4 regions of the Vogesella indigofera genome follow, and region 3 is predicted to be linked to each of the others. Evidence: predicted binding sites of a transcription regulator. Region 3 holds the regulator's gene; each other region holds the start of a gene.

Region 1 (5,956 bases), on a different contig from region 3:
GAACAGGCTGTAGGCGATCACCGGCTCGAAGGCATTCAGCTGCAGCTGGCCGGCTTCCGCCGCCATGGTCACCGTCATGTCGTTGCCGATCACTTCATACGCGACCTGGGTCACCACTTCCGGAATCACCGGGTTGACCTTGCCCGGCATGATCGAGGAGCCGGCCTGGCGCGGCGGCAGGTTGATCTCGCCGAGGCCGGCACGCGGCCCGGACGACAGCAGGCGCAGGTCGTTGCAGCTCTTGGACAGCTTCACCGCCACCCGCTTCAGCACGCCGGACAACTGCACGAAGGCGCCGCAGTCCTGCGTCGCCTCGATCAGATTCGGCGCGGTCTGCAGCGCGATGCCGGTCAGCGCCGACAGCTTCTCGCACACCAGCGGCGTGTAGTCCGGATGGGCGGTGATGCCGGTGCCGATGGCGGTGGCGCCAAGGTTGATCTCCAGCATCAGCGCGCTGGCTTCGTACAGCCGCTGCTCGTCCTCGCCCAGCATCACCGCGTAGGTGCGGAACTCCTGCCCCAGCGTCATCGGCACCGCGTCCTGCAACTGGGTGCGGCCCATCTTCAGCACGTCGGAAAATTCGTCGGCCTTGTCGTCGAAGGCGTCACGCAGGCGAGCCATCGCCGCCAGCAGGCGCTGCACGCCCCAGAACGTCGCCAGCCGCAGCGCGGTCGGGTACACGTCGTTGGTGCTCTGCCCCATGTTGACGTGCTCGTTGGGGTGCAGGTACTGGTACTCGCCCTTGCCGTGGCCGAGGATCTCCAGCGCGCGGTTGGCGATCACCTCGTTGGCGTTCATATTGGTGGAGGTGCCGGCACCGCCCTGGATCACGTCGACCACGAACTGCTCGTGCAGCTTGCCGCCACGGATTTCCTCGCACGCCAGCACGATGGCGTCCTTGTGCACGGTACCGAGCAGGCCGAGCTGGTGGTTGGCCTGCGCCGCCGCCTGCTTGATCACCGCCAGCGCGCGGATCAGGTCGCCGTAACCGGCGATGGTCTGGCCGGTGATGGGGAAGTTCTCGATGGCGCGCAGGGTATGCACACCCCAGTAAACGTGGGCAGGGACCTCGCGGTCGCCGAGCAGATCGTGTTCAAGACGGGTAGCCATAGCGTGGTTCTTGTGTGGGGAAGGATGGCCGCCACTGTAGCGCCGCCGTGACAGCCCCGACCAATTCCGAATGGCGATGGGATGATGCAGGATTTGCATGATCGGCCATCATGTCGCCAACGCGCGATCAAAAACCAAGAACATGCGGCCAACCTTGCACCAAGGTTGGCCGCAATAGTGGGTTATGCCGCGCTACACCGCCGGATAGCGCGCCGCCAGCTGTTGCCACAGCGCATCCAGCGCCGGCAGCTCGCGCCGCGCGTCGCGGTAGACGCGGATCTCCATCGGCAGCGTCCACTGCTCGCCACCGGCAGCACACAACTGGCCGGCCGCCAGCTCGCGCTGCACCGCGCTGTGCGGCAGGAAGGCGACACCGTGCCCTTCCAGCACCATCGCCTTCAGCCCCTCAGCCATGTCGGTCTCGAAACACTGCCGCAGCGCGCACACCGCCGGCGCCCGCGCCAGGATCAGGTCGGTCATGCGCCGGAAGTAGGCGTTCGGGCCGTAGCCGAGGAAGGGCAGCGGTGCGGCACTACTGCCGGGCAGCTGCCACTGCGGCTGGCCGTCCGCCAGCGCGCGCGCGAACGGCCCCAGCGTCTCGCTGCCCAAGCGCAGGCCGGGATAGCGGCCGGCGCTCAGCTCCACCGGATGGCGCGGATGGTGGTAACACAGCAGCAGATCGGCATTGCCCTCCACCAGCGCCACCACCGCGTCGTGCACGTTGTGCGCCAGCAGGCGCCACGACACCTCGCCCAGAGCCGCGCGCTCGTCCGCCAGCCAGCGCGGCACGAAGCCGAACGACAGCGTGTGCGGCACCGCCAGCGTCAGCGTGGTGCCGTCCGCCGCGTGCAGGCCGCGCAGCAGGGTGCGGGTGCTGGACAGCTCGCCGACCAGCTGCCGCGCCTTGTCCAGCAGCAGCTCGCCGGCCGGCGTCAGCCGCGTCGGCCAGGTAGTGCGGTCGATCAGGTCGGCGCCCAGCCACTGCTCCAGCGCCTTGATGCGGCGCGAGAACGCCGGTTGCGTCAGGTGGCGCAATTCGGCGGAGCGGGTAAAGCTGCCAGTCTCGGCCAATACCAGAAAGTCTTCCAGCCAGCGGGTTTCCATAGCACACCTCCTGCAATGGCCAGCAGCGTAATCGCTCTGCCGGCCGCACGCAAAAAAGGTTGGCCGCATGATCGCTCATGCGGCCAACCTTTTTATCACCTCAACGGATGCGCCTCAGTCGCGCTCCAGCTCCCACAGTGCCGACTGCAGCGACTCCATGCGCGCATCCAGTGCGCTGCGGGCATCGGCCAGCGCCCGGTTGTAGATCGCCGGACCGATGCGCCCGGCGACAAACAGCAGCAGCGACTGCGCGTCGAACGCGCCCAGCTCCACCCCGAACTCGCTATCCAGCTGGCTTTGCAGCGCGGGGGCCAGCTCGGCAAGCTGGGCGTGGCTGAGGAAACGTTCGTCGCGACTCATGGCAAGACTCCGGAATGACACGCTGCCGCCGGGCGGCGGCAGCGCAAAACACGCAGTCTATCAGCCCTGCTTGGCAAATGCCGGCGTCAGCTCGATGTCCTTGCGGCCATCCTGATCTTCGTCATCGTCCACTTCCGGCAGCGCGGCAGTCAGTTCTTTCTCGCTTTTCGCCACCACGCAGGCGGCAATGGCGTTACCCAGCACGTTGGTCGCGGAACGGCCCATGTCCAGGAAGTGGTCGACGCCCAAGAGCAGCAGCAGGCCGGCTTCCGGAATGTTGAACTGCGACAGGGTAGCGGCAATCACCACCAGCGACGCGCGCGGCACGCCGGCGATGCCCTTGGAGGTCACCATCAGCACCAGCAGCATGGTGATTTCCTGCGACAGCGACAGGTCGATACCGTAGGCCTGGGCGATGAAGATGGCGGCGAAGGTGCAGTACATCATCGAGCCGTCAAGGTTGAACGAGTAACCCATGGGCATCACGAAGCTGGCGATGCGGTCGGAGCAGCCGAAGCGCTTCAGGCCTTGCAGGGTTTTCGGATAGGCGGCTTCCGAGCTGGCCGTGGTGAACGCCAGCAGTGCCGGCTCGCGCACCGCGCGCAGCAGCTCGATGACGCGGCCCTTCAGGAAGATGGCGCCCATGGCCAGCAAGGCCAGCCACAGCAGGCCCAGCGACAGGTAGAACTGCGCCATGAAGCTGCCGTAGGTGGACAGAATGCCCAGACCCTCTTTCGCCACCATGCCGGCAATCGCCGCGAATACCGCGAACGGCGCGAAGTTCATCACGTAGCCGGTAACCTTCAGCATGATGTGGGCCACCGCATCGATGGCGTCGATCAGCCCCTTGGCCTTGTCGCCGATGGCGGCGGCGCCGGTGCCGAAGAACATCGAGAACACCACGATGGCGAGGATCTCGTTCTTGGCCATCGCGTCAAACACGCTCTTCGGAATCAGGTGACTGATGAAGTCCTTCAGCGACAACGCACCCTTCTCGATACCGGAGCTGGCAGCCACATCCGGCAGCGGCAGGCCGAGGCCGACACCCGGCTTCAGCAGGTTGACCATGATCAGGCCCAGCGTCAGCGATACCAGCGACGCGGTCAGGAACCAGCCCATCGCCTTGGCGCCGATGCGGCCAACGGTAGCCGCGTCACCCATGCGGGCAATGCCAACCACCAGGGTGGAGAACACCAGCGGCGCGATGATCATCTTGATCAGGCGCAGGAAGATATCGGTCAGGATGGACAGCTGGTCGGCAAAGGCGGTGATCGCAGCAGGGCTGGATGCCAGCTCGCGGAAGAGGTAGCCACAGAAGATGCCCAGCACCATGGCGACGAGGATCATCTTGGTCAGACGGTTGAGTTTCACGGGGGACTCCATGCATATGAGGGTCAGTAATACTTCGTAGTACCGGGCGGGCCCGGTGCGCCGGCATCTAGGTGTGCCGTTGTCTGGGCTGCGATATAGCACGTGCCATGCCAGCCCCCGCCATTGCCAAGCCCATGATTTGCAAGGCAATAAATCGGCGGCACCGGCGACAGCAACGGCAAGCCGAACAGTCACCCGATCGGCATCCGGATTTCCGAACACCCTGCCGCCGTCGCGCGGCCATAAAAAAACCGCCCGTCATGGCCGGCATGACGGGCGGTTTGATGGCAGCGTTGCTTCAGTCGCCGCCGCCGGCCTGCGCCACCCAGTCGGCGGTGTGCGCCGCCGCCTTGAATTCGTGCACCACCTGTTGCAGCTCGGCAAAGGCGCGCGGCGCGTCCAGCGCGGCGCAGGCACTGCGCAACGCCGCCAAATGGCCGGCCAGCTGCGCCGGCGGCAGGTGGTACTCCTGCGCCCGCATGATGCGCGGATGGTCGGTGGCCAGCACGCCGTCGCCGATCAGCAGCTCCTCGTACAGCTTTTCGCCTGGGCGCAGCCCGGTGCAGCGGATCTCGATGTCGCCGTGCGGGTGGTAGTCGTCGCGCACCTCCAGCCCGGACAAGTGGATCATGCGCCGCGCGAGATCGATGATCTTCACCGGCTCGCCCATGTCCAGCACGAACACGTCGCCGCCCTCGCCCATCGCGCCGGCCTGGATCACCAGCTGCGCCGCCTCCGGAATGGTCATGAAGTAGCGGGTGATGTCCGGGTGGGTCAGCGTCACCGGCCCGCCACTGGCGATCTGCTGCTTGAACAGCGGCACCACCGAGCCGGAGCTGCCCAGCACGTTGCCGAAGCGCACCATCACGAAACGGGTGCGGCTGCCGGCGGCGTGGCGCGCCTGCAGCGTCAGCTCGGCCAGGCGCTTGCTGGCACCCATCACGTTGGTGGGCCGCACCGCCTTGTCGGTGGAAATCAGCACGAAGGTGGCGACGCCGGCGTCCTGTGCCGCCTGCGCGCAGCTGTCGGTGCCGAAGGCGTTGTTGACGATGCCGGCCACCGGATTGTGCTCCACCATCGGCACATGTTTATAAGCCGCCGCGTGGTACACCGTCTCCACCACGAACGCCTGCAGCACCGAGGAGAGCCGCGCGGTATCGGTGACGCTGCCCAGCACCGGCGTGCGCGCCACCGCCGGCGCCAGCCGCGCCAGCTCCTGGTCGATCGCGTACAGCGCGTATTCACTCAGCTCGAACAGCACGATGCGCGCCGGACGGTTTTTCACGATCTGCCGGCACAGCTCGGCGCCGATGGAGCCGCCGGCGCCGGTGACCATCACCACCTTGCCGCGGATGTTGGCCGCCAGCAGTTCCGGCTGCGGCGGCACCTGGTCGCGACCGAGCACATCGTCGATCTCCACCTCGCGCAACTCTTCCACCCGTACCTCGCCGGACACCAGGTCGGCCATCCCCGGCAGGCGCTTGATCGGCACGTGCAGCGTTTCCAGCTGCTCCAGGATCTGGCGGTGGCGGCCGCGGCTGGCCGACGGCATCGCCAGCAGGATCGCCTCCGCCCCGCTGTCCTGCAGCAGCTGCGGCAGGGTCAGCGGGTCGTGCACTGTCAGGCCACGGTAGGTGCGGCGCCACAGCTGCGGGTTGTCATCGACAAAGGCCAGCGGCCGGTATTCGCGCCCCTCGTGCAACGCTGCCATCAGCTGCAGCCCGGCACGGCCGGCGCCGTAGATGATCACCGGCCGCCGGGGCGCGTCCAGCGCGTCGATGCGGCGCACGATGCCGCGCAGAAAAAAGCGGCTGCCGCCGATGTAGGCCATCGCGAACACCCAGAAGATCACGATGGCGGTACGCGGAAACGGCGCGATGCCGGCCATCAGGATCACCGCCATCAGCAGCAGCACCGACAGCGACACGCCAACGAACACGGTGTACACGATGCGGTCATCCAGAAACTTCAGCACCGCGCGGTACAGGCCGAGCTTGATGAAGATGGGCAG
Region 2 (5,956 bases), on a different contig from region 3:
GCATCGACGTGGTCAGCGAGATCACCAGCCACTCGGTACAGCGCGGCGTGCCGCTGCTGCCGGGGGTGAAGAACATCATCGCGGTGTCGTCCGGCAAGGGCGGCGTCGGCAAGTCCACCACTGCGGCCAACCTGGCGCTGGCGCTGGCGGCGGAAGGCGCCTCGGTCGGCATTCTGGACGCCGACATCTACGGCCCGTCGCAGCCCTTGATGATGGGCCTGCAGGGCCAGAAGCCGGAGGTGATCGACGGCAAGCTGGTACCGCTGCCGGCGCACGGCGTGCAGACGATGTCGATCGGCTACCTGGTCGACGAGGACCAGGCGATGGTGTGGCGCGGCCCGATGGTGAGTCAGGCGCTGCAGCAGTTGCTCAACGACACGCTGTGGAACGAGCTGGACTACCTGGTGATCGACATGCCGCCGGGCACCGGCGACATCCAGCTGACGCTGTCGCAGAAGGTGCCGGTCACCGGCGCCATCATCGTCACCACGCCGCAGGACATCGCACTGCTGGATGCCAAGAAGGGGCTGAAGATGTTCGAGAAGGTCGGCGTGCCCATCCTCGGCATCGTCGAGAACATGGCCATGCACGTGTGCAGCAACTGCGGCCACGAAGAACACATCTTCGGCCACGGCGGCGCCGACAAAATGAGCGCGCAGTACGGCGTCGACGTGCTCGGCTCGCTGCCGCTGGATCTGGGCATCCGCTTGGCCACCGACGACGGCTGCCCGACGGTGGCGGCAGCGCCGGACAGCGCGCTGGCGGCACGCTACCAGCAGATCGCGCGCAAGGTGGCGGTCAAGGTCGGCGACAAGGCACGCGACTTCTCTGGTAAATTCCCGAAAATCGTCATCCAGAACAGTTAATCCCTCATGATCGGCATGTTTGATTCCGGCCTAGGCGGCCTTTCGGTGTGGCGCGAGCTCACCGCCCAGCTTCCCGACGAACCGGTGATCTACCTTGCCGATCAGGGCTATTGCCCTTACGGCGGGCGCAGCGACGACGAGCTGATCGCCCGTGCCGAGCTGATCGCCGACTACCTGCTGGCACAGGGCGCCACCCTGCTGCTGATCGCCTGCAACACCGCCACCAGCGCCGCGGCGCGCCATCTGCGCCAGCGCCACCCGGCGCTGCCGATTGTCGGCATGGAGCCGGCGATCAAACCGGCGGCGCTGTCGACGCAGAGCGGCAAGATCGGCGTGCTGGCGACGCAGGCTACGCTGCGCGGCGAGAAATTCCGCCAGCTGGCGGCACAGCTGCACGATCACGCCGAGATCTACAGCCAGGCCGGCACCGGCTTTGTCGAGCTGGTGGAAAGCGGCGAGCTGGACAGCGACAACGCCCGGCGCACCGTCGCCGCGGCGCTGGCGCCGCTGCTGGCGCACAACGTCGACCACGTGGTGCTCGGCTGCACCCACTACCCGTTCCTGGCGCCGCTGATCCGTGAGCAGCTGCCGCCGCACATCGACATCATCGACCCCACCGACGCCGTGGTGCGCCAGACGCTGCGCCTGCTGCAGCAACACCACTGCCGCAGCGGCCCACAGACGCCACCGCAGTACCGCTTCGTCACCACCGGTGACGATCACAGCATGCAGCGATTCCTGCGGCAGATCCTGCAGCGCGACGACCGCGTCGAGGCCCTGCAACCGGCCTGAGAGCGTGTTCACGATCGCGTGCGCTCTCACCAAGACCGGGCGAAAACGACTGCGGAGGCGGCGTTTATCCGGATAGAGACAAGCATGCCGCAGCCGCAGCCAACACCGCATCGCCCATCGCGATGAAGTCGCAGCAGATCGTGAACAGGTTCTGAGGCTGCGGCCAACGTTGGCCGCAGCACGCACCAATACCGCACATCCATCCGCACCAAATCAAGGCAATCGCCGCCATCCGCACCAACGGCCAGCACAAGGCATCGTCATGACGCCTTGATGCACAAGGCTGGCGCCCGCTGGCACCATTTTTGCAAGAAAGCGCCCCAATCACAGGCATTCGTATCCGCAGCCCGCCGTGCTGCACCACGGATACGCACCATTGGAGCGCAGGCATGACGGAAACAAGTGCAAACGACGTATTGTTCTTACTGATCGGGGCCATTCTGGTGCTGGCGATGCACGCCGGCTTCGCCTTTCTGGAGCTGGGCACCGTGCGCAAGAAAAACCAGGTCAACGCCCTGGTCAAGATCCTCACCGACTTTGCCATCTCGGCGCTGGCCTACTTCTTTGTCGGCTACGGCGTCGCCTACGGCGTGCACTTCTTCAGTGACGTCAGCCACATCAGCCAGGCCAACGGCTATGAACTGGTGAAGTTCTTCTTCCTGCTGACCTTTGCCGCCGCCATTCCCGCCATCGTCTCCGGCGGCATCGCCGAGCGCGCACGCCTGCACCCGCAATCGGCGGCCACCTTCCTGCTGGTCGGACTGGTGTATCCGTTCTTTGAAGGCATCGTGTGGAACGGCCACTTCGGCATCCAGGACTGGCTGACGGCCAACTTCGGCGCGCCGTTCCACGACTTTGCCGGCTCGGTGGTGGTTCACGCCGTCGGCGGCTGGATCGCGCTGGCGGCAGTGCTGCTGCTCGGCGCCCGCCGCGGCCGCTACACCAAGGAAGGCCGCGTCAGCGCCCACCCGCCGTCGTCGATCCCCTTCCTGGCACTGGGCGCCTGGATCCTGATCGTCGGCTGGTTCGGCTTCAACGTGATGAGCGCGCAGAAGGTCGGCGGCATCTCCGGGCTGGTGGCGGTCAACTCGCTGATGGCGATGGTCGGCGGCACGCTGACCGCGATGTGGGCCGGCCGCGACGACCCCGGCTTTATCCATAACGGCCCGCTGGCCGGACTGGTGGCGGTGTGCGCCGGCTCCGACGTGATGCACCCGCTGGGCGCGCTGGTCACCGGCGGCGTCGCCGGCGCCATGTTCGTGTACCTGTTCACCCTCACGCAAAACCGCTGGAAGATCGACGACGTGCTCGGCGTGTGGCCGCTACACGGCCTGTGCGGCGCCTGGGGCGGCATCGCCGCCGGCCTGTTCGGCCAGCACTGGCTGGGCGGCGCCGGCGGCGTCAGCCTGGCCTCGCAGCTGATCGGCACAGCGGCCGGCATCGGCATCGGCTTTGGTGGCGGCTACCTGGTGTACGGCGTGCTGAAGAAAGTGGTCGGCATCCGCCTCAGCGACGAGGAAGAATTCAACGGCGCCGACCTGTCGATCCACAACATCACCGCCACCCCGGAACGGGAGAGCAACTGGTAGACGATCCTGATAGGAAACAATTAAGTCTGTCGGGAGACAATTAAGTCTGTCGGGAGACAATTAAGTCTGTCGGGCAGCTGCGAAGAAGGGGCTCAGAAGCCCCTTCCTTTTTTGTGTGGCTGCGAACGGCTCTTGAAGTAGACAGAATTCTGTAAAGCGAGCTGATGTGCTGAGCAACCAACTACATCAGGGACCTGTATGTCAGAAGTAGTACGGAGGGTTCGGGTTCCACGACCTTTTCTGCAGCACGTATGACTTATCCCTATTCCTGAAAGCTACGAAGAATTCAGAAATCGCAGGATATGAATCGGTGTCTGACTAGTGATGAGTACGAACGCTTCCCCATGAGCTTGTCGAGCGGAGCAGAAAACAGGCCTTCTGGAAGCTGATTTTCTCCTGGTCCTGCGTGGTGTTCATCATGCTCCTGACTCACCATGGCGCAGGCCGTACCCTGCTGCTGTTTTGTGGCCGGGTAGCTTGCTGATAGCCCTTGGTCTGGCCTCCGGTATGGGCTACCTTGGCATTGTGGGAACATTCTGAAACGGAGGCGGCCATGCTTGAGCTTGAAGAACTGCACGACGTTGGTGGGGACAGGATCATGGTTCACGCCCGATTCGATGGCGTCCCTGTTCACTTCCACATTGATGCTGAAGCCGTAGATGATTTTCTCCAGATTGAACAGCTGGGCATTGCCCATTCAATCCGGGAGCTGGCTGACAACTGGAATCGCTTTGTCCCTCGGCTTGAACCGTTCATCGCTCGAAGAGAGGGGCACGACTTCCTGGTCACTACAGAGCTGCTCAACCCTTGATTAAGGGGAGTGTCGCCTATGGGCTGGTCTGCAGGGCCACGGGCTGACTAATGGCCATCCATCTTCCTGCCGATCAATCCAGTGAGGAAGGCAAACGGGTCTGTCCCGGTCCTGGAGGGCAATGAGATAAGGCTGCTTTCTCACAAGCTGCTGCCGATGCCATGAAATATGACTTACGGCGGCTTCGGCCGAGCTTCAGATGAATTCGCTGCAATCAAGTATGGCCACCATCACTCCAAGGGGCTAAGTGTGGCCATCTGAGAGGGAGCACGTCGAGAACACGAAGTTGGGCTTGCAGGTGGCGAGCGGACCAGAAGCAGATCACCAGCTCCAAATGGCAGGTGGGGTCCAGGCAAAACAAAGCCCTCCCGGATGGGAGGGCTTTGTTTATGTGCGGCGAGGTGTCAGTGCTGATGCCCGTGCTCGCCATGTACATGCTGGTGGGCAACTTCCTCGGCGCTTGCCTCGCGGACGTCCACGACCTTGAGGGCGAAGCGCAGGGTTTTGCCGCACAGCGGGTGGTTGCCGTCCAGCAATACGGTTGGGCCTTTGATCTTGGTAACAAAGTAATAGCGCGGCTCGCCATCCGGGCCGATGCGCTGGATCTGGCCGCCTACCTTGATGCCAGGCGGAAAATCAGCCTTGGGCATGGTGGTGACCAGGGCTTCGTCGCGCTCGCCGAAGGTGTCTTCGGTCGCGAGTTCCAGCGTGGTTTGAAAGCCGGATTCCTGGCCTTCCAGTGCGGCTTCCAGTTTGGGGAAGAGGTTGTCGTAATCGCCGTGCAGGTAGGAGACCGGGGTTTTGCCATCGTCGTAAACCAGACCTTGGCTGTCTGTGACTTTCATTTGCAGGGTGACGGCGGTGTTTTGGGTGATTTTCATGGCGGGCAGTGGCAAATAAATTGAAGCGCGAAGGTTCGCAGTTCAGCGGGGGAGTGTCAACTGGCGGTCGAGCCACCTCACTCACGTCCGATATGCACCGATATCTGACTGGTGTTGCCCCAGTTCCGTGGCGACATCGTTGTTTGTCATCAAAGGCCTGCTTGGTAGCAACAATCGGCCACTCCATGCAGGGGGCTGGCTGGCCGTTTTGGCCGACCAGCAGCTGGCCAAAGGAGATCACTAGCAGATCGTCGGCCAAAGCAGCCGTAAGTCATGTCTCATGGCATTGACAGCTGCTTGTGAGAAAGCAGCCTTGTCTCATTGCCCCCAAGAGAGGGACAGACCAAGGCATGACCATGGTGTTTATCGCCAAGGACAAGGCGCTGCTGGACAAGGTCAAGGTCGGTGACAAAATCCGTTTCATGGTCAGCCATGAGGACGGCAAAATGCTGGTCACCGACATTCAACCGGCCAGCTAACGATCATGGCCAGCTTACCGCTGGCCATGATTTCTTCCACTTCATGCAGATCGTGAAAACATGCCGTCACTCAATCGCAGACGAAACATCATTGTTGCCACTGCCGTAGCCGGCCTGCTGGCTGCAGGGCTGGGGGGATATTTTTACGACCGTAACCGGCAGGAGTCGGGGCCTATCATGCTACGCCCGGATGATACGGCGTTGGTCTCGCGCGGCCGGCAGGTCTATCTGGCGAACTGTGCCAGCTGCCATGGTGGCCAGCTGGAAGGACAGCCCAACTGGCGGGAACGCAATGGCCAAGGCATGCTGCCGGCGCCGCCACACAACGAGACCGGGCACACCTGGCACCATCCGGACGACATGCTGTTTGCGCTGACCAAATACGGCATTGCCAAGGTGGCCAACATGCCGGATTACCAGTCCGCGATGCCGGTTTACGAAGGCACACTGAGCGATGCCGACATTGTCGCCGCGCTGTCTTGGATAAAAAGCCAATGGCCAACTGAAATACGTGCCCAGCACGACGAGTTAAACCAGC
Region 3 (5,956 bases):
GTGGTCTGAGAGACACCATGCAAACCATCACCGAACTGGCCAAACGCACGCGACTGCTGATCATGGATGTGGACGGCGTGCTGACCGACGGCCGCATCTTCATCACCGCCAGCGGCGAAGAGCTGAAAGCATTCAACACCCTGGACGGCCACGGCCTGCGCATGCTGCAGTCCACCGGCGTGCAGCTGGCGATCATCACCGGCCGCGACGCCCCCGGCGTCGCCCACCGTGCCCGCGGCCTCGGCATCGACCACTACTACGCCGGCGTGCACGACAAGCGCACCGCGTTTGCCGAACTGCTGCACAAAACCAGCCTTGCCGCGGAAGACTGCGCCTACATCGGCGACGACGTCATCGACCTGCCGGTGATGAGCCGCGTCGGTCTGGCGGTGGCGGTACCGGACGCACCCAGCTTCGTGCGCCAGCACGCCCACTTCGTCACCGGCTGCAGCGGCGGCCAGGGCGCGGTGCGCGAACTGTGCGAGCTGATCCTGCAGGCGCAAGGCAACTACGACCGCCTGATGGCCGGCTACCTGGCATGAACCGCGCCGCCCGCCTGTTTCCGCTGGGCCTGATGCTGGGCATGGCCCTGCTCGCCTTCTGGCTCAATGTGCTGACCATGCAGCGCGGCGATGCGCCGGGCAAGATCGACCTGAGCCGCCCGGAATACACCATCAACCGGCTGACGGCGAAGCGCTTCGACGCCCAGGGCCGGCCGCAGCAGTACCTGCAGGCAGCCCAGATGTGGCAACTGCCGCGCAATCCGAATGTCTATCTCAGCAAGCCGCGCATCGAAGTCTTCCAGCAGGGCATCCCCGACTACACGGTGACGGCCGCGGCCGGGCGCTACCACAAGCAGCAGAAAACGGCGGACTTCAGTGATAATGTGCGCTGGGAACGCAAGGCCACCGCCGCCGCCCCGGCCATCCTGCTGCAAACCTCGGTACTGCATGTCGACACCGTCGCGCGCAGTGCCAGCAACCGCGCACCGCTGGTGGCCGACTACGGCACCTCGCAACTGAAATCGACCGGCTTCATTTACCAGCAGGACAGCGGCCAGCTGAACCTGCTGTCCAACGTAAGGATTACCTATGCGCCATAGTGTGCTGATCGCGCTGACCGCCCTCGTGCTGAGCGCCCCTGTCATGGCTGAAAAGGCCGACAGCGAAAAACCGATCGAACTGTCCGCCGACCGCGGCTCGCTGGACCAGAAGAAAGGCGTGACGGTATGGGAGGGCAATGTCGTGGTGGTACAGGGCACGCTGAACCTGAAAGCGCAGCGCGTGACCGTGACCCGCGACGCGCAGGGCAACCAGCAGCTGCAGGCGCAGGGCAGCCCGGTCACCTTCCGCCAGAAGGTCGACGGCAGCAATGAATATGTCGAGGGCAGCGCCAGCAACGTCAACTACAACACTGCGGCCAACCTTGCCACCCTGACCGGCAACGCCCGCGTCAAGCGCGGCCAGGACTCGGTCAGCGGCGCCGTCATCGTCTACAACACCGCCACCGAAACCTACCAGGCCAGCGGCGGCACCGCCGCCAGCGGCACCAGCGGCCGCGTGACGGTGATCCTGCAGCCCAAAGCACAGGGTACGCCATGACCCAGAGCCAGCTTTCCATCCAGCACCTGAAGAAGACCTTCAAGAAGCGCACCGTGGTGCGCGACGTGTCGCTGGAGATCGCCAGTGGCGAGGTGGTCGGCCTGCTCGGCCCCAACGGCGCCGGCAAGACCACCAGCTTCTACATGGTGGTCGGGCTGATCGCCGCCGATGCCGGCGAAATCCGCCTCGACGGCCAGACCATCACCCACCTGCCTATCCACCAGCGCGCGCGGCTCGGCCTCGGCTATCTGCCGCAGGAAGCGTCGATCTTCCGCAAAATGACGGTGGACGAGAACATCCGCGCGGTACTGGAGATTGCCGGTCTGAAGGGCGAGGAGCTGGAAAACGAGCTGACCCTGCTGCTGGACGACCTCAACATCAGCCACCTGCGCGACAGCAACGCGCTGGCGCTGTCCGGTGGCGAACGCCGCCGCGTGGAAATAGCCCGCGTGCTGGCCACCCGCCCGCGCTTCATCCTGCTGGACGAGCCGTTTGCCGGCGTCGATCCGATCGCGGTGATCGACATCCAGAAGATCATCGCCTTCCTCAAGGAACGCGGCATCGGTGTGCTGATCACCGACCACAACGTGCGAGAAACGCTGCGCATCTGCGATCGCGCCTACATCATCTCCGAAGGCAGCGTGCTCGCCTCCGGCCTGCCGGAAGCGCTGGTGCTGAACGAACAGGTCCGCCAGGTGTATCTGGGCGAACACTTCCATCTGTAAGCCATGAAACAGACCCTCCAGCTCAAAACCAGCCAGCAACTCACGCTCACCCCCCAGTTGCAGCAATCGATCAAGCTGCTGCAGATGTCGACGCTGGACCTCAGTACCGAGCTGGAGCGCTACCTGCTGGAAAACCCGCTGCTGGAACGTGCCGACAGCGACAGCCACGACGAGCCCGACAGCCCGTTGCCGGTGCTGACACCCGGCGGCGACACACCGGTGACGGACAGCGGCAGCGAGGCGGAGCGGCCGGAAGCGGACAGCAGCCGTGACGACGGCGAACTGCTCGGCGACTGGGGCAGCAGCGGGAGCGGCAGCAGCCGCAACGATGACGACGACGAATTCGACCCCATTCTCAACACCCCGTGCCGGCCGTCGCTGCGCGAGCACCTGACCGCGCAGATGGGCGAAACCCAGCTCAGCCAGCGCGACAAGGCGCTGATGTCGCTGCTGATCGACGAACTGGACGACGACGGCTATCTGCCGACCTCGCTGGACGACATCGCCGCCGAGCTGCCGCTGGAGCTGGAAGTGGAAGGCGACGAACTGGAGTGCCTGCGCAAGCTGCTGACCCAGTTCGAGCCGACCGGCATCGGCAGCCGCAACCTCACCGAATTCCTCAGCCTGCAGCTGCAGCAACACGCGGCACCGGCCGCGGTGCGCCAGCTGGCGCTGGACATGGTGCAGCAGCACCTGCCGCTACTGGGCAACCGCGACTTCACCAAGCTCAAGAAGCTGCTCGCCATTGACGAGCAGCAGCTGAAAACTGCCCACGCGCTGCTCGCCAGCCTGCGGCCGCGCCCCAGCAGCGGCTTCGATCAGGGCGAGACCCACTACGTCGCCCCCGATATCCTGGTGGTGAAGCGCCAGCAGCGCTGGGTGGCGCGCCTCAACCAGGGCACGCTGCCCAAGCTGCGCGTCAACCAGATGTATGCAGGCATGCTACAACAGAAGGGCAGCAGCCATAATCTGGGTGGCCAGCTGCAAGAGGCACGCTGGCTGGTAAAAAACATTCAACAACGGTTTGACACCATCCTGAAAGTGGCAGAATCTATTGTTGACAGACAGCAAGCGTTCTTTGAACAAGGTGAAGTGGCCATGCGCCCGCTTATCCTGCGAGACATCGCGGAAGAACTCGGTCTGCATGAGTCAACCATCTCCCGTGTCACCACGCAAAAATACCTGCTGTGCAGCCGTGGCTTGTTCGAACTCAAATATTTCTTTGGCAGTTCGGTCGATACTGACAGTGGTGGCGAGTGTTCCGCCACCGCGATCAAGGCACTGATCCGGCAGATCATTGATGCGGAAGACCACAACAAACCGCTGTCTGACAGCGCCATTGCAGACAAGCTGATCGCACAAGGTATTCAGGTTGCAAGACGTACCGTAGCCAAGTATCGTGAAGCCATGCAGATCCCGCCGGTCAGCCAGCGCAAGAATTTTTAGGTTGTTCATAACAAGATCGCCATGCCCAGTCCGGATATGGCACCAACAGAAGGAGTTAGGGTATGAACCTCAAGATTACCGGCCTCCACCTCGACGTTACCCCGGCGCTTCGTGACTACATCGAAAGCAAACTGGAACGCATTACCCGCCATGTCGATAATGTGATCGGTGTCAACGTGACACTGTCTGTCGACAAACTGGTACAGAAAGCCGAAGTCAATGTTCATCTGGCAGGCAAGGACATCCATGCCGAAGCCACCGAAGCGGACATGTACGCGGCCATCGACCTGCTGACTGACAAACTGGATCGTCAGGTACTGAAATTCAAGGAAAAACAGGTCGAGCATCGCGCACCGGTACCGCAAGAGCAAGCGTCGCTCTGATCAGGATTTGCTGAACAAAAACGGATAATGCAAGCGCTGCTTGCTTATCCGTTCTTTTTTTGGCTACCGCTTTTTCTCCTGACGATCATCCTGCGCTTTCCGCTATGGTATTCCGTGGACTCGGCGTAGAATGGCCCTCGATTTTTTCGGGCAAATGGCATTATGGGCTTGATCAGTAAAATACTCTCCGTGGACAACGTCATTGCTGACATGGACGTTTCCAGCAAAAAACGACTCTTTGAACAAGTCGGCCTGATGGTCGAAAACAGTCACGCCATCGCGCGCAGCGATGTCTTCGACAGCTTGTTTGCCCGAGAAAAACTCGGCTCCACCGGCCTGGGACAAGGCGTCGCCATCCCGCACGGCCGCATCAAGAGCCTGAAGGAAGCCACCGGCATCTTCATCCGCCTGAAGGCACCGATTCCGTTCGATGCCCCCGATGGCAAACCGGTCTCGCTGCTGTTCGTGCTGTTGGTGCCGGAACAGGCCACCGACATCCACCTGCAGGTGTTGTCCGAGCTGGCTCAGCGCTTCTCCAGCAAGGCGCTGCGCGAACAGATGAACGATCCCGCCTGCGATGCGCAGAAGCTGTTTGAACTGATTTCCGACACCCCAGACCATGCCTAATATCAGTGTTCGCCGCCTGTACCAGGACAATCAGCACAAGCTCAACCTGAGCTGGGTCGCCGGCCGTTCCGGCTCCGACAACCTGATTTCGAATGATGAACAGCGGCCAACCCAGGCACTGGTCGGTCACCTCAACTTCATCCACCCCAACCGCGTCCAGGTCCTTGGCCTCGCGGAGGTGGAATACCTGAACAAGCTGGAGCAGGCCGCTGCACGGACCGCCCTCGACCAGCTGTTCCACCGCACCATGGCGGTGGTGATCGTCGCCAATGCACAGCCGGTACCCAACCTGCTGCGCGACTACTGCCAGAGCCACAATGTGCCGCTGATGAGTACGCCGCTGGAAAGCCCGTACCTGATGGACGTGCTGCGCATCTATCTGGCGCGCGCGCTGGCGGTATCCACCGTGATGCACGGCGTGTTTCTCGACGTGCTGGAAATCGGCGTGCTGATCATGGGCGATTCGGCGATGGGCAAGAGCGAACTGGCGCTGGAGCTGATCTCGCGCGGCCACGGCATGGTTGCCGATGACGCGGTCGAGCTGTACCGCATCGGCCCGGAAACGCTGGAAGGCCGCTGCCCGGCGCTGCTGCGTGACTTCCTCGAAGTGCGCGGTCTCGGCATCCTCAATATCCGCACCATCTTCGGCGAAACCGCGGTGCGTCCGAAGAAGGTGCTGAAGCTGATCATCCACCTGATGAAGGCCAACGACCAGGCGATGCAAACGCTGGACCGCCTCAACATCCAGTCCGAGACGCAGGACATCCTTGGCGTCACCGTGCGCAAGGTGATCCTGCCGGTGGCCGCCGGCCGCAACCTGGCGGTGCTGGTCGAGGCTGCGGTGCGCAACTACATCCTGCAGCTGCGCGGCATCGACAGCACCCGCGAATTCATCGATCGCCACACCAACCTGCTACGGGACCAGGAACATGCAGCTGATTCTGATTAGCGGCCTGTCCGGCTCCGGCAAGTCGGTTGCCCTGCGCCTGCTGGAAGACAACGGCTACTACTGCGTCGACAACCTGCCGGCCACCATGCTCACCGACGTGGTGGCGCTGTACAGCGAACAGGGCTACCAGCATGTCGCCATCAGCGTCGATACCCGTTCCGCGCCAACGTTGGCCGCATTGCCGGAGGTGATGGCCAGCCTGAAAGCGATGCGGGTCGACGTGCG
Region 4 (5,956 bases), on a different contig from region 3:
GCGTACCGGGCTGGCGTCGGTGTAATCCAGCCCCACCGCCAGCTTCAGGTGGTGGCGGTCCGGCTGCTGGCGGTTGCTGATGTCGAAGCCCTGCCAGCGGCCGGCGGCGTACACCTCGGCCCAGGCATGGCTGGCGACGTGGGCGTCGCGATCGGTCAGCAGATAGCCGCTGACATAACGCGCCGGCAGCCCCAGGCTGCGGCAGGCGGCGATGAACACGTGGCTGTGGTCCTGGCACACGCCGGCGCCCAGCGCCAGGGCCTGCGACGCGGTGGTTTCCGCATGGGTGACGCCGCTGGTGTAGGGCATGGCGTCGGCCACCGCCTGCATCAGCGCGGCAAGCCCAGTTTCAGGGGTGGCCGCAATGACGGCGGCGTGGCCGGCCGCCAGCGCGTGGATGGCGTCGTCCGGCTCGGTCAGCGCGCTGCCGCGCAGGAACACCGGTGGCGGCAGTGCCTCGGCCTCGTCCGCCCAGTGGTCGCTGGTTTCCACCACACCGTGGGCGCGCAGGCGGATCTCGCTGTGCGGGGTGTCCAGGGTGAGCACGTGCAGGATGTTGCCGTAGGCATCGGTGCTTTCGCTGGCCGCCACCGGCAGCTCCAGCTGCCAGCTGATGATGCGCTGATGCGCTGTTTGCGGCGGCGTCAGCCGCAGGTACTGGGTGCTGTGGCTGACGGTGGCGTCGTAGTGGTAGACGGTTTCGTGATCGATGGTCAGTTGCATAAAGCCTCCTGCGAAGTGCTAAGCGGTTTACGATCTGCTGCGCGTCAGCGATACGGCGTTGAAAGCATCTTCGAAATGCTCATTGACGATTTGTCAATTCCGCTTCCTCAGCTGCTTTCGCCTTGTCTCGCTTTAGCTCGCGAGATCGTAAGTCAGGTTCCAAGGGAGAGTTGCCAGTAGGCCACGTCCAGCCAGCGGCCGAACTTGCGGCCAACCTGTTCGAACAGTGCTACCTGCTTGAAGCCCAGCGCGCGGTGCAGTGCGTCGCTGGCCGGGTTGGGCTGCGCCACGCCGCCGATTACCGTGCGCAGGCCCAAGGCAGTCAGCCGTTGCAGCAGCTCGCGGTACAGCAGCTTGCCCAGCCCCTGGCCGACGGTGGCCTGGCGCAGGTAGACGCTGGCCTCCACGCTGTGGCGGTAGGCTGGGCGCGCGCGCCAGCGGCTGGCGTAGGCGTAGCCGAACAGCTCGCCGTCCTCGGTCTCGGCCACCAGCCACGGCAGGCCCTGCGCCTGGGTGCCGGCGATACGCTCGGCCATGTCGCTGACACTCACCGGTTTTTCCTCGAACGAGATGGTGGTGTACTCGATGTACGGGTTGTAGATGGCGCAGATGGCGGCGGCGTCGGCCGGGCTTGCCTCGCGGATGATCAGCTCGCTCATGCTGCCTCCAGGTAGGCGCCGTGCACCGCCGCGCCCAGCGCGTGGATCTGGCTGAGGAACTGTGTCAGGTAGGCGTGCAGGCCGGCGCCAAGAATGCTGTCGATCTGGTCGTAGCTCAGCTCGGCATGCAGCGTGGCGGCCAACCTTTTGGCACGGTGGCCGGTGTCGCCCTGGATGCGCGGCAGCAGCTCGGCGATCTCGTCGACGCAGGCGCGCAGCGAGCGCGGCACGTCCGGGCGCAGGATCAGCAGCTCGGCCACGCGCCGCGCGCTGAGGCTGTCGCGGTACAGCTCGTGGTAGGCCTCGAAGGCGCCCAGCGAGCGCAGCAGCGCGCCCCACAGGTAGAAATCCGCTGCGCTGTCGTCCAGCTCATGGCCCACCAGGTGCGACTTCACGTCGATCAGCCGCGCGGTGTTGTCGGCGCGTTCCAGGAAGGTGCCAAGGCGGATGAAGGAAAACGCGTCGTTGCGCTGGATGGTGCCGTAGGTGGTGCCGCGGAACAGGTGCGAGCGCTCCTTCACCCAGTCGAAGAAGCCGGCCAGCGGTCGGCCTTCGGCCGCCATCTGCCGCGCTTCCAGCCAGCTGGCGTTGATGTTCTCCCACATCTCGCCGGTGATCTTGCCGCGCACGGCGTGGGCGTTTTCGCGGGCGTATTTCAGGCAGCTGATGATGCTGGCCGGGTTGGCCGCATCGAAGGTCATGAAGTGCAGCACGTCGGCAGCGGCAAGTTGCGGGTGGCGGGCGCGGCAGGCGTCCAGCGCGCCGGTGGTGGCCAGCGCGGCGGCAATGTCGGCGCCGCCGCGGGATTGCGGCAGCAGCGACAGGCTGTGGGTCACGTCCAGCAGGCGCGCCAGGTTTTCGGCGCGCTCCATGTAGCGGCTCATCCAGTACAGCTGGGAAGCAGTGCGCGAGAGCATCATGATCAGTCCTCCAGAATCCAGGTGTCCTTGGTGCCGCCGCCCTGCGACGAATTCACCACCAGCGAGCCTTCCTTGAGTGCCACCCGCGTCAGCCCGCCGGCCACCATGCTTATCTCGCGGCCGGAGAGTACAAAGGGGCGCAGGTCGATGTGGCGCGGCGCGATGCCGGCCTCCACGAAGGTGGGGCAGGACGACAGGCACAGCGTCGGCTGCGCAATGTAGTTGCTCGGGTCGGCGAGGATGCGCTGGCGGAAGTCCTCGATCTCGGCGCTGCTGGCGGCCGGGCCGATCAGCATGCCGTAGCCGCCGGCACCGTGGACCTCCTTCACCACCAGCTCGGCCAGGTTGTTGAGTACGTGGTCCAGCTCCGCCGGGCGGCGGCACATCCAGGTGGGCACGTTCTGCAGCAGCGGCTCCTCGCTCAGATAGAAGCGGATCATGTCCGGCACATAGGGGTAGATGGACTTGTCGTCCGCCACGCCGGTGCCGATGGCATTGGCCAGGATCACGCCGCCGCTGCGGTATACCGACAGCAGCCCCGGCACGCCCAGCATGCTGTCGGCGCGGAAGGCCAGCGGGTCGAGGAAGGCGTCGTCGATGCGGCGGTAGATCACGTCCACCTGCTTGTGGCCGGCGGTGGTGCGCATGTACACGCGGTTGTGCTTCACGAACAGGTCCTGGCCTTCCACCAGCTCCACACCCATCTGCTGCGCCAGGAAGGCGTGCTCGAAGTAGGCGCTGTTGTGGTGGCCGGGGGTGAGCACCACCACGGTGGGGTTTTCCGCCAGGCTGGCGTGGCGCAGGGTGTTCAGCAGCAGGGTGGGGTAGTGCTGCACCGGCGCCACCGCGTGGCTGGCGAACAGCTCGGGGAACAGCCGCATCATCATCTTGCGGTTTTCCAGCATGTAGGACACGCCGGAGGGCACGCGCAGATTGTCTTCCAGCACGTAGAAGTTGCCGTCGTTGTGGCGGATCACGTCCACGCCGGTGATGTGCGCATAGATGCGGTGCGGCAGGTCCAGCCCCTGCATCGCCGGCTGGTACTGGCTGTTGGAGAACACCTGCTCGGCCGGGATGATGCCGGCCTTCACGATGTGCTGCTCATGGTAGATGTCGTGCAGGAAGGCGTTCAACGCGGTGACGCGCTGGCGCATGCCGGCTTCCAGCGTGCGCCAGTCGCTGGCGGGGATGATGCGCGGCACGCTGTCGAACGGGATCAGCCGCTCGGCGCCGGAATCGTCGCCGTACACGGCGAAGGTGATGCCGACGCGGTGGAACATCAGGTCGGCTTCGGCGCGCTTGCGGGCCAGGGTCTGCGGCGACTGCGAGTGCAGCCAGTGGGCAAAGTCGCGGTAGTGCGGGCGGATACCCCCGCTGGCGAGCAGCATTTCGTCATAGTGGTGCGCTTCGGGCAAGGTCAGTGCATGCATGGCGCGGTCTCCTGCTGTTCATCGTCATGAGCAGTTCAGCAAGCCGCGTGCCAGTGTTTGCCCTATCGAAACGTGCATTACGCCACGGCAGCCTGCACCGCAATGATGCAGGCATCGGTGGCGCCGCAAATCATGTGTCATGGTGGTGCGCCATGCCCCGTTCGCGTGCCGCGCCGGCCGCAACGACAGCGCTTGAAACGTTGCTGGCATGCTCTTATGCTGCTGCTCACGACATTAAGATAGTGCCATGCCATGCACGCTTCCCCTGTTGCGGCCAACCTTGCCACGCCGGCCGATCCGCTGGCCGCCTGCGACCACGCCTTGCCGCTTGCGGTGCTGTTGCAGCGCTCGCCGGCCCGCTGGCAGCTGATGCTGGCCTGGCTGCTGTCGCTGGCGCTGTCTCTGTGGCTGGGCGTGGTCGAACTGTACGCCGGCTGGTACGGCTACAGCGTGCATTTTGGCGAGCTGGATTTCGTGATCAGCATCTACCCGCCGCTGACCATCGCCACCCTGTGGGTGTTGTGGTTCGGTTACGCCTGGGGTGCCAGCCTCGCCTATCTGTCCACCTTGCTGGTCGCCTACCTGTCCGGGCTGCCACTGGGCTGGGCCTTGCTGTTTGCCTGTTCCAATCCGCTGGGGCTGCTGGTGATGTCGCTGGTGTACCGTCACGTCAAGGTGCGCTATGTGCCGTCGTCGCTGCCGGCCACGCTGTTCTTCGTCACCATCTGCTTCATCTCCGCCGTGTCCAGCGCCACCGGCTCCTTCATCTGGAGCTACAGCAACAAGCTGTCGGCGATGGGCGCCTTCGCGGTGTGGCAGGGCTGGTGGTCGGGCAATTTCCTGCAGACGGTGCTGACCTGCGGCCCGTTGTTGCTGCTGGGCACGCCCGCGGTGCTGCGTTGGCGCGAGCAACGTTGGCCGCAGCGCGCCGCCGCGGCACCGGCGCAGCGCTGGGTGGGGCTGGTGGCGGTGTTTGCGTTGTGTGGCGTGCTGGGCTTCCTGTGGCTGTCGTTCTGGCTGGCGGACCGCAGCGTGGCGGCGCAGGTCGGCGACAGCGCGCAGGCGTGGCAACAGCGTGCGATGCTGTATCGCGATTCGGCGATGGCGGTGTACTGGGTGCTGTCGGTGCTGATGCTGGCGCTGGTGTTCCTCGGCTACCGCTTCTTCCGCCAGCGCACGCTGCAGCTGCAGCAGGCGGCGCAAAGCGTGGCCTTCGAGCGCGACTGGGCGCTGCAGCGGCAGCAGGAAGCGGAACGTGCGCATCAGGCGCTGCAGACGCTGAATCGCGAGCTGGCGGTACGCATGGCCGAAGTGGAGCAGCTGCAGCAACAGCTGCAGGAACAGGCGCGGCGCGATCCGCTGACCAAACTGTATAACCGTCGCTATCTGCACGAGCGGCTGCCGGTCGAACTGCAGCATGCCAGCCATCTCGGGCAGTCACTGTGCCTGGTGCTGATCGACCTCGACCACTTCAAAGCGGTCAACGACCAGTACGGCCACGCCATGGGCGACGCGGTGCTGAAGGCGCTGGCGACGCTGTTTGCCGGCCGCCTGCGCGCCGCCGATTTCGCGGTGCGCTACGGTGGCGAGGAGTTCTGCCTGGTGCTGCCCGGCTGCGACATCGTCGGCGCCGCCGCCTGCGTCGCCGAGCTGCAGCAGGCCTACGCCGGCTGCCGCGTGGCCGGCGACAGCAGCGCATTGCAGGGGCTGCAGTTCTCCGCCGGCATCGCCAGCTATCCGGCGCACGGCAGCGACGAGGAAGCGCTGCTGCGCGAGGCCGACGCCGCGCTGTACCAGGCCAAGGCCGCCGGCCGCAACTGCGTGCGCTATCGCGGGTGAACCCCGGCTGCGCGGCGGACTTGCCGCCGCGCGCGCGGACAGGTACAACGGCGCTTTGCCACCCGTTTTCATTCGCTCATGAATCCATCCGATATCCGCGCCGCCGCCATCACCCTCGCGGCGCGCCGCCTCAGCGGCAGCCAGGGCCCGCTGCTGGCCGACGTCCAGGCGCCGCAGACGCTGGCCGACGCGCTGGCGATCCAGCAGGCCGTCTCCGGCCTGCTCAACGACGCCATCGGCGGCTGGAAGTGCGGCCTGCCGGACAGCGACAAGACCGTTGCCGCGCCGATCTACGCGACCACTATCCACGCCAGCAGCATACACAGCACCGCGCCGTGCCCGGTGTGGCTGCGCGACGGCGCGGTGCGCGTCGAGCCGGAACTGG

What was found. Region 3 encodes sigma-54, which starts transcription at its own class of promoters, with help from an activator protein. Its sites were predicted from a motif close to CTGGCACGCTTCATGCTT; they were not measured.
Region 1: the regulator sigma-54 is predicted to act here: its motif matches at 4,042-4,059, upstream of PQU89_RS16625 (dicarboxylate/amino acid:cation symporter).
Region 2: the regulator sigma-54 is predicted to act here: its motif matches at 1,952-1,969, upstream of PQU89_RS01925 (ammonium transporter).
Region 4: the regulator sigma-54 is predicted to act here: its motif matches at 3,769-3,786, upstream of PQU89_RS13090 (circularly permuted type 2 ATP-grasp protein).

What each region holds. Positions count from the first base shown of each region.
Region 1 is NZ_JAQQLA010000013.1:6,854-12,809, forward strand. It holds gene aspA (aspartate ammonia-lyase) at 1-1,110, opposite strand, end outside; gene PQU89_RS16615 (LysR substrate-binding domain-containing protein) at 1,303-2,214, opposite strand; gene PQU89_RS16620 (DUF2164 domain-containing protein) at 2,329-2,574, opposite strand; gene PQU89_RS16625 (dicarboxylate/amino acid:cation symporter) at 2,635-3,945, opposite strand; gene PQU89_RS16630 (polysaccharide biosynthesis protein) at 4,244-5,956, opposite strand, start outside.
Region 2 is NZ_JAQQLA010000002.1:20,476-26,431, reverse strand. It holds gene apbC (iron-sulfur cluster carrier protein ApbC) at 1-866, shown strand, start outside; gene murI (glutamate racemase) at 873-1,658, shown strand; gene PQU89_RS01925 (ammonium transporter) at 2,048-3,247, shown strand; gene PQU89_RS01920 (hypothetical protein) at 3,801-4,058, shown strand; gene PQU89_RS01915 (FKBP-type peptidyl-prolyl cis-trans isomerase) at 4,463-4,939, opposite strand; gene PQU89_RS01910 (copper-binding protein) at 5,290-5,418, shown strand; gene PQU89_RS01905 (c-type cytochrome) at 5,479-5,956, shown strand, end outside.
Region 3 is NZ_JAQQLA010000012.1:114,899-120,854, forward strand. It holds gene PQU89_RS16230 (KpsF/GutQ family sugar-phosphate isomerase) at 1-9, shown strand, start outside; gene kdsC (3-deoxy-manno-octulosonate-8-phosphatase KdsC) at 18-542, shown strand; gene lptC (LPS export ABC transporter periplasmic protein LptC) at 539-1,102, shown strand; gene lptA (lipopolysaccharide transport periplasmic protein LptA) at 1,092-1,601, shown strand; gene lptB (LPS export ABC transporter ATP-binding protein) at 1,598-2,326, shown strand; gene PQU89_RS16255 (RNA polymerase factor sigma-54) at 2,330-3,772, shown strand; gene hpf (ribosome hibernation-promoting factor, HPF/YfiA family) at 3,835-4,155, shown strand; gene ptsN (PTS IIA-like nitrogen regulatory protein PtsN) at 4,318-4,782, shown strand; gene hprK (HPr(Ser) kinase/phosphatase) at 4,775-5,731, shown strand; gene rapZ (RNase adapter RapZ) at 5,712-5,956, shown strand, end outside.
Region 4 is NZ_JAQQLA010000007.1:194,748-200,703, reverse strand. It holds gene PQU89_RS13105 (transglutaminase family protein) at 1-723, opposite strand, end outside; gene PQU89_RS13100 (arsinothricin resistance N-acetyltransferase ArsN1 family B) at 876-1,382, opposite strand; gene PQU89_RS13095 (alpha-E domain-containing protein) at 1,379-2,302, opposite strand; gene PQU89_RS13090 (circularly permuted type 2 ATP-grasp protein) at 2,305-3,732, opposite strand; gene PQU89_RS13085 (sensor domain-containing diguanylate cyclase) at 3,985-5,571, shown strand; gene PQU89_RS13080 (2-keto-4-pentenoate hydratase) at 5,650-5,956, shown strand, end outside.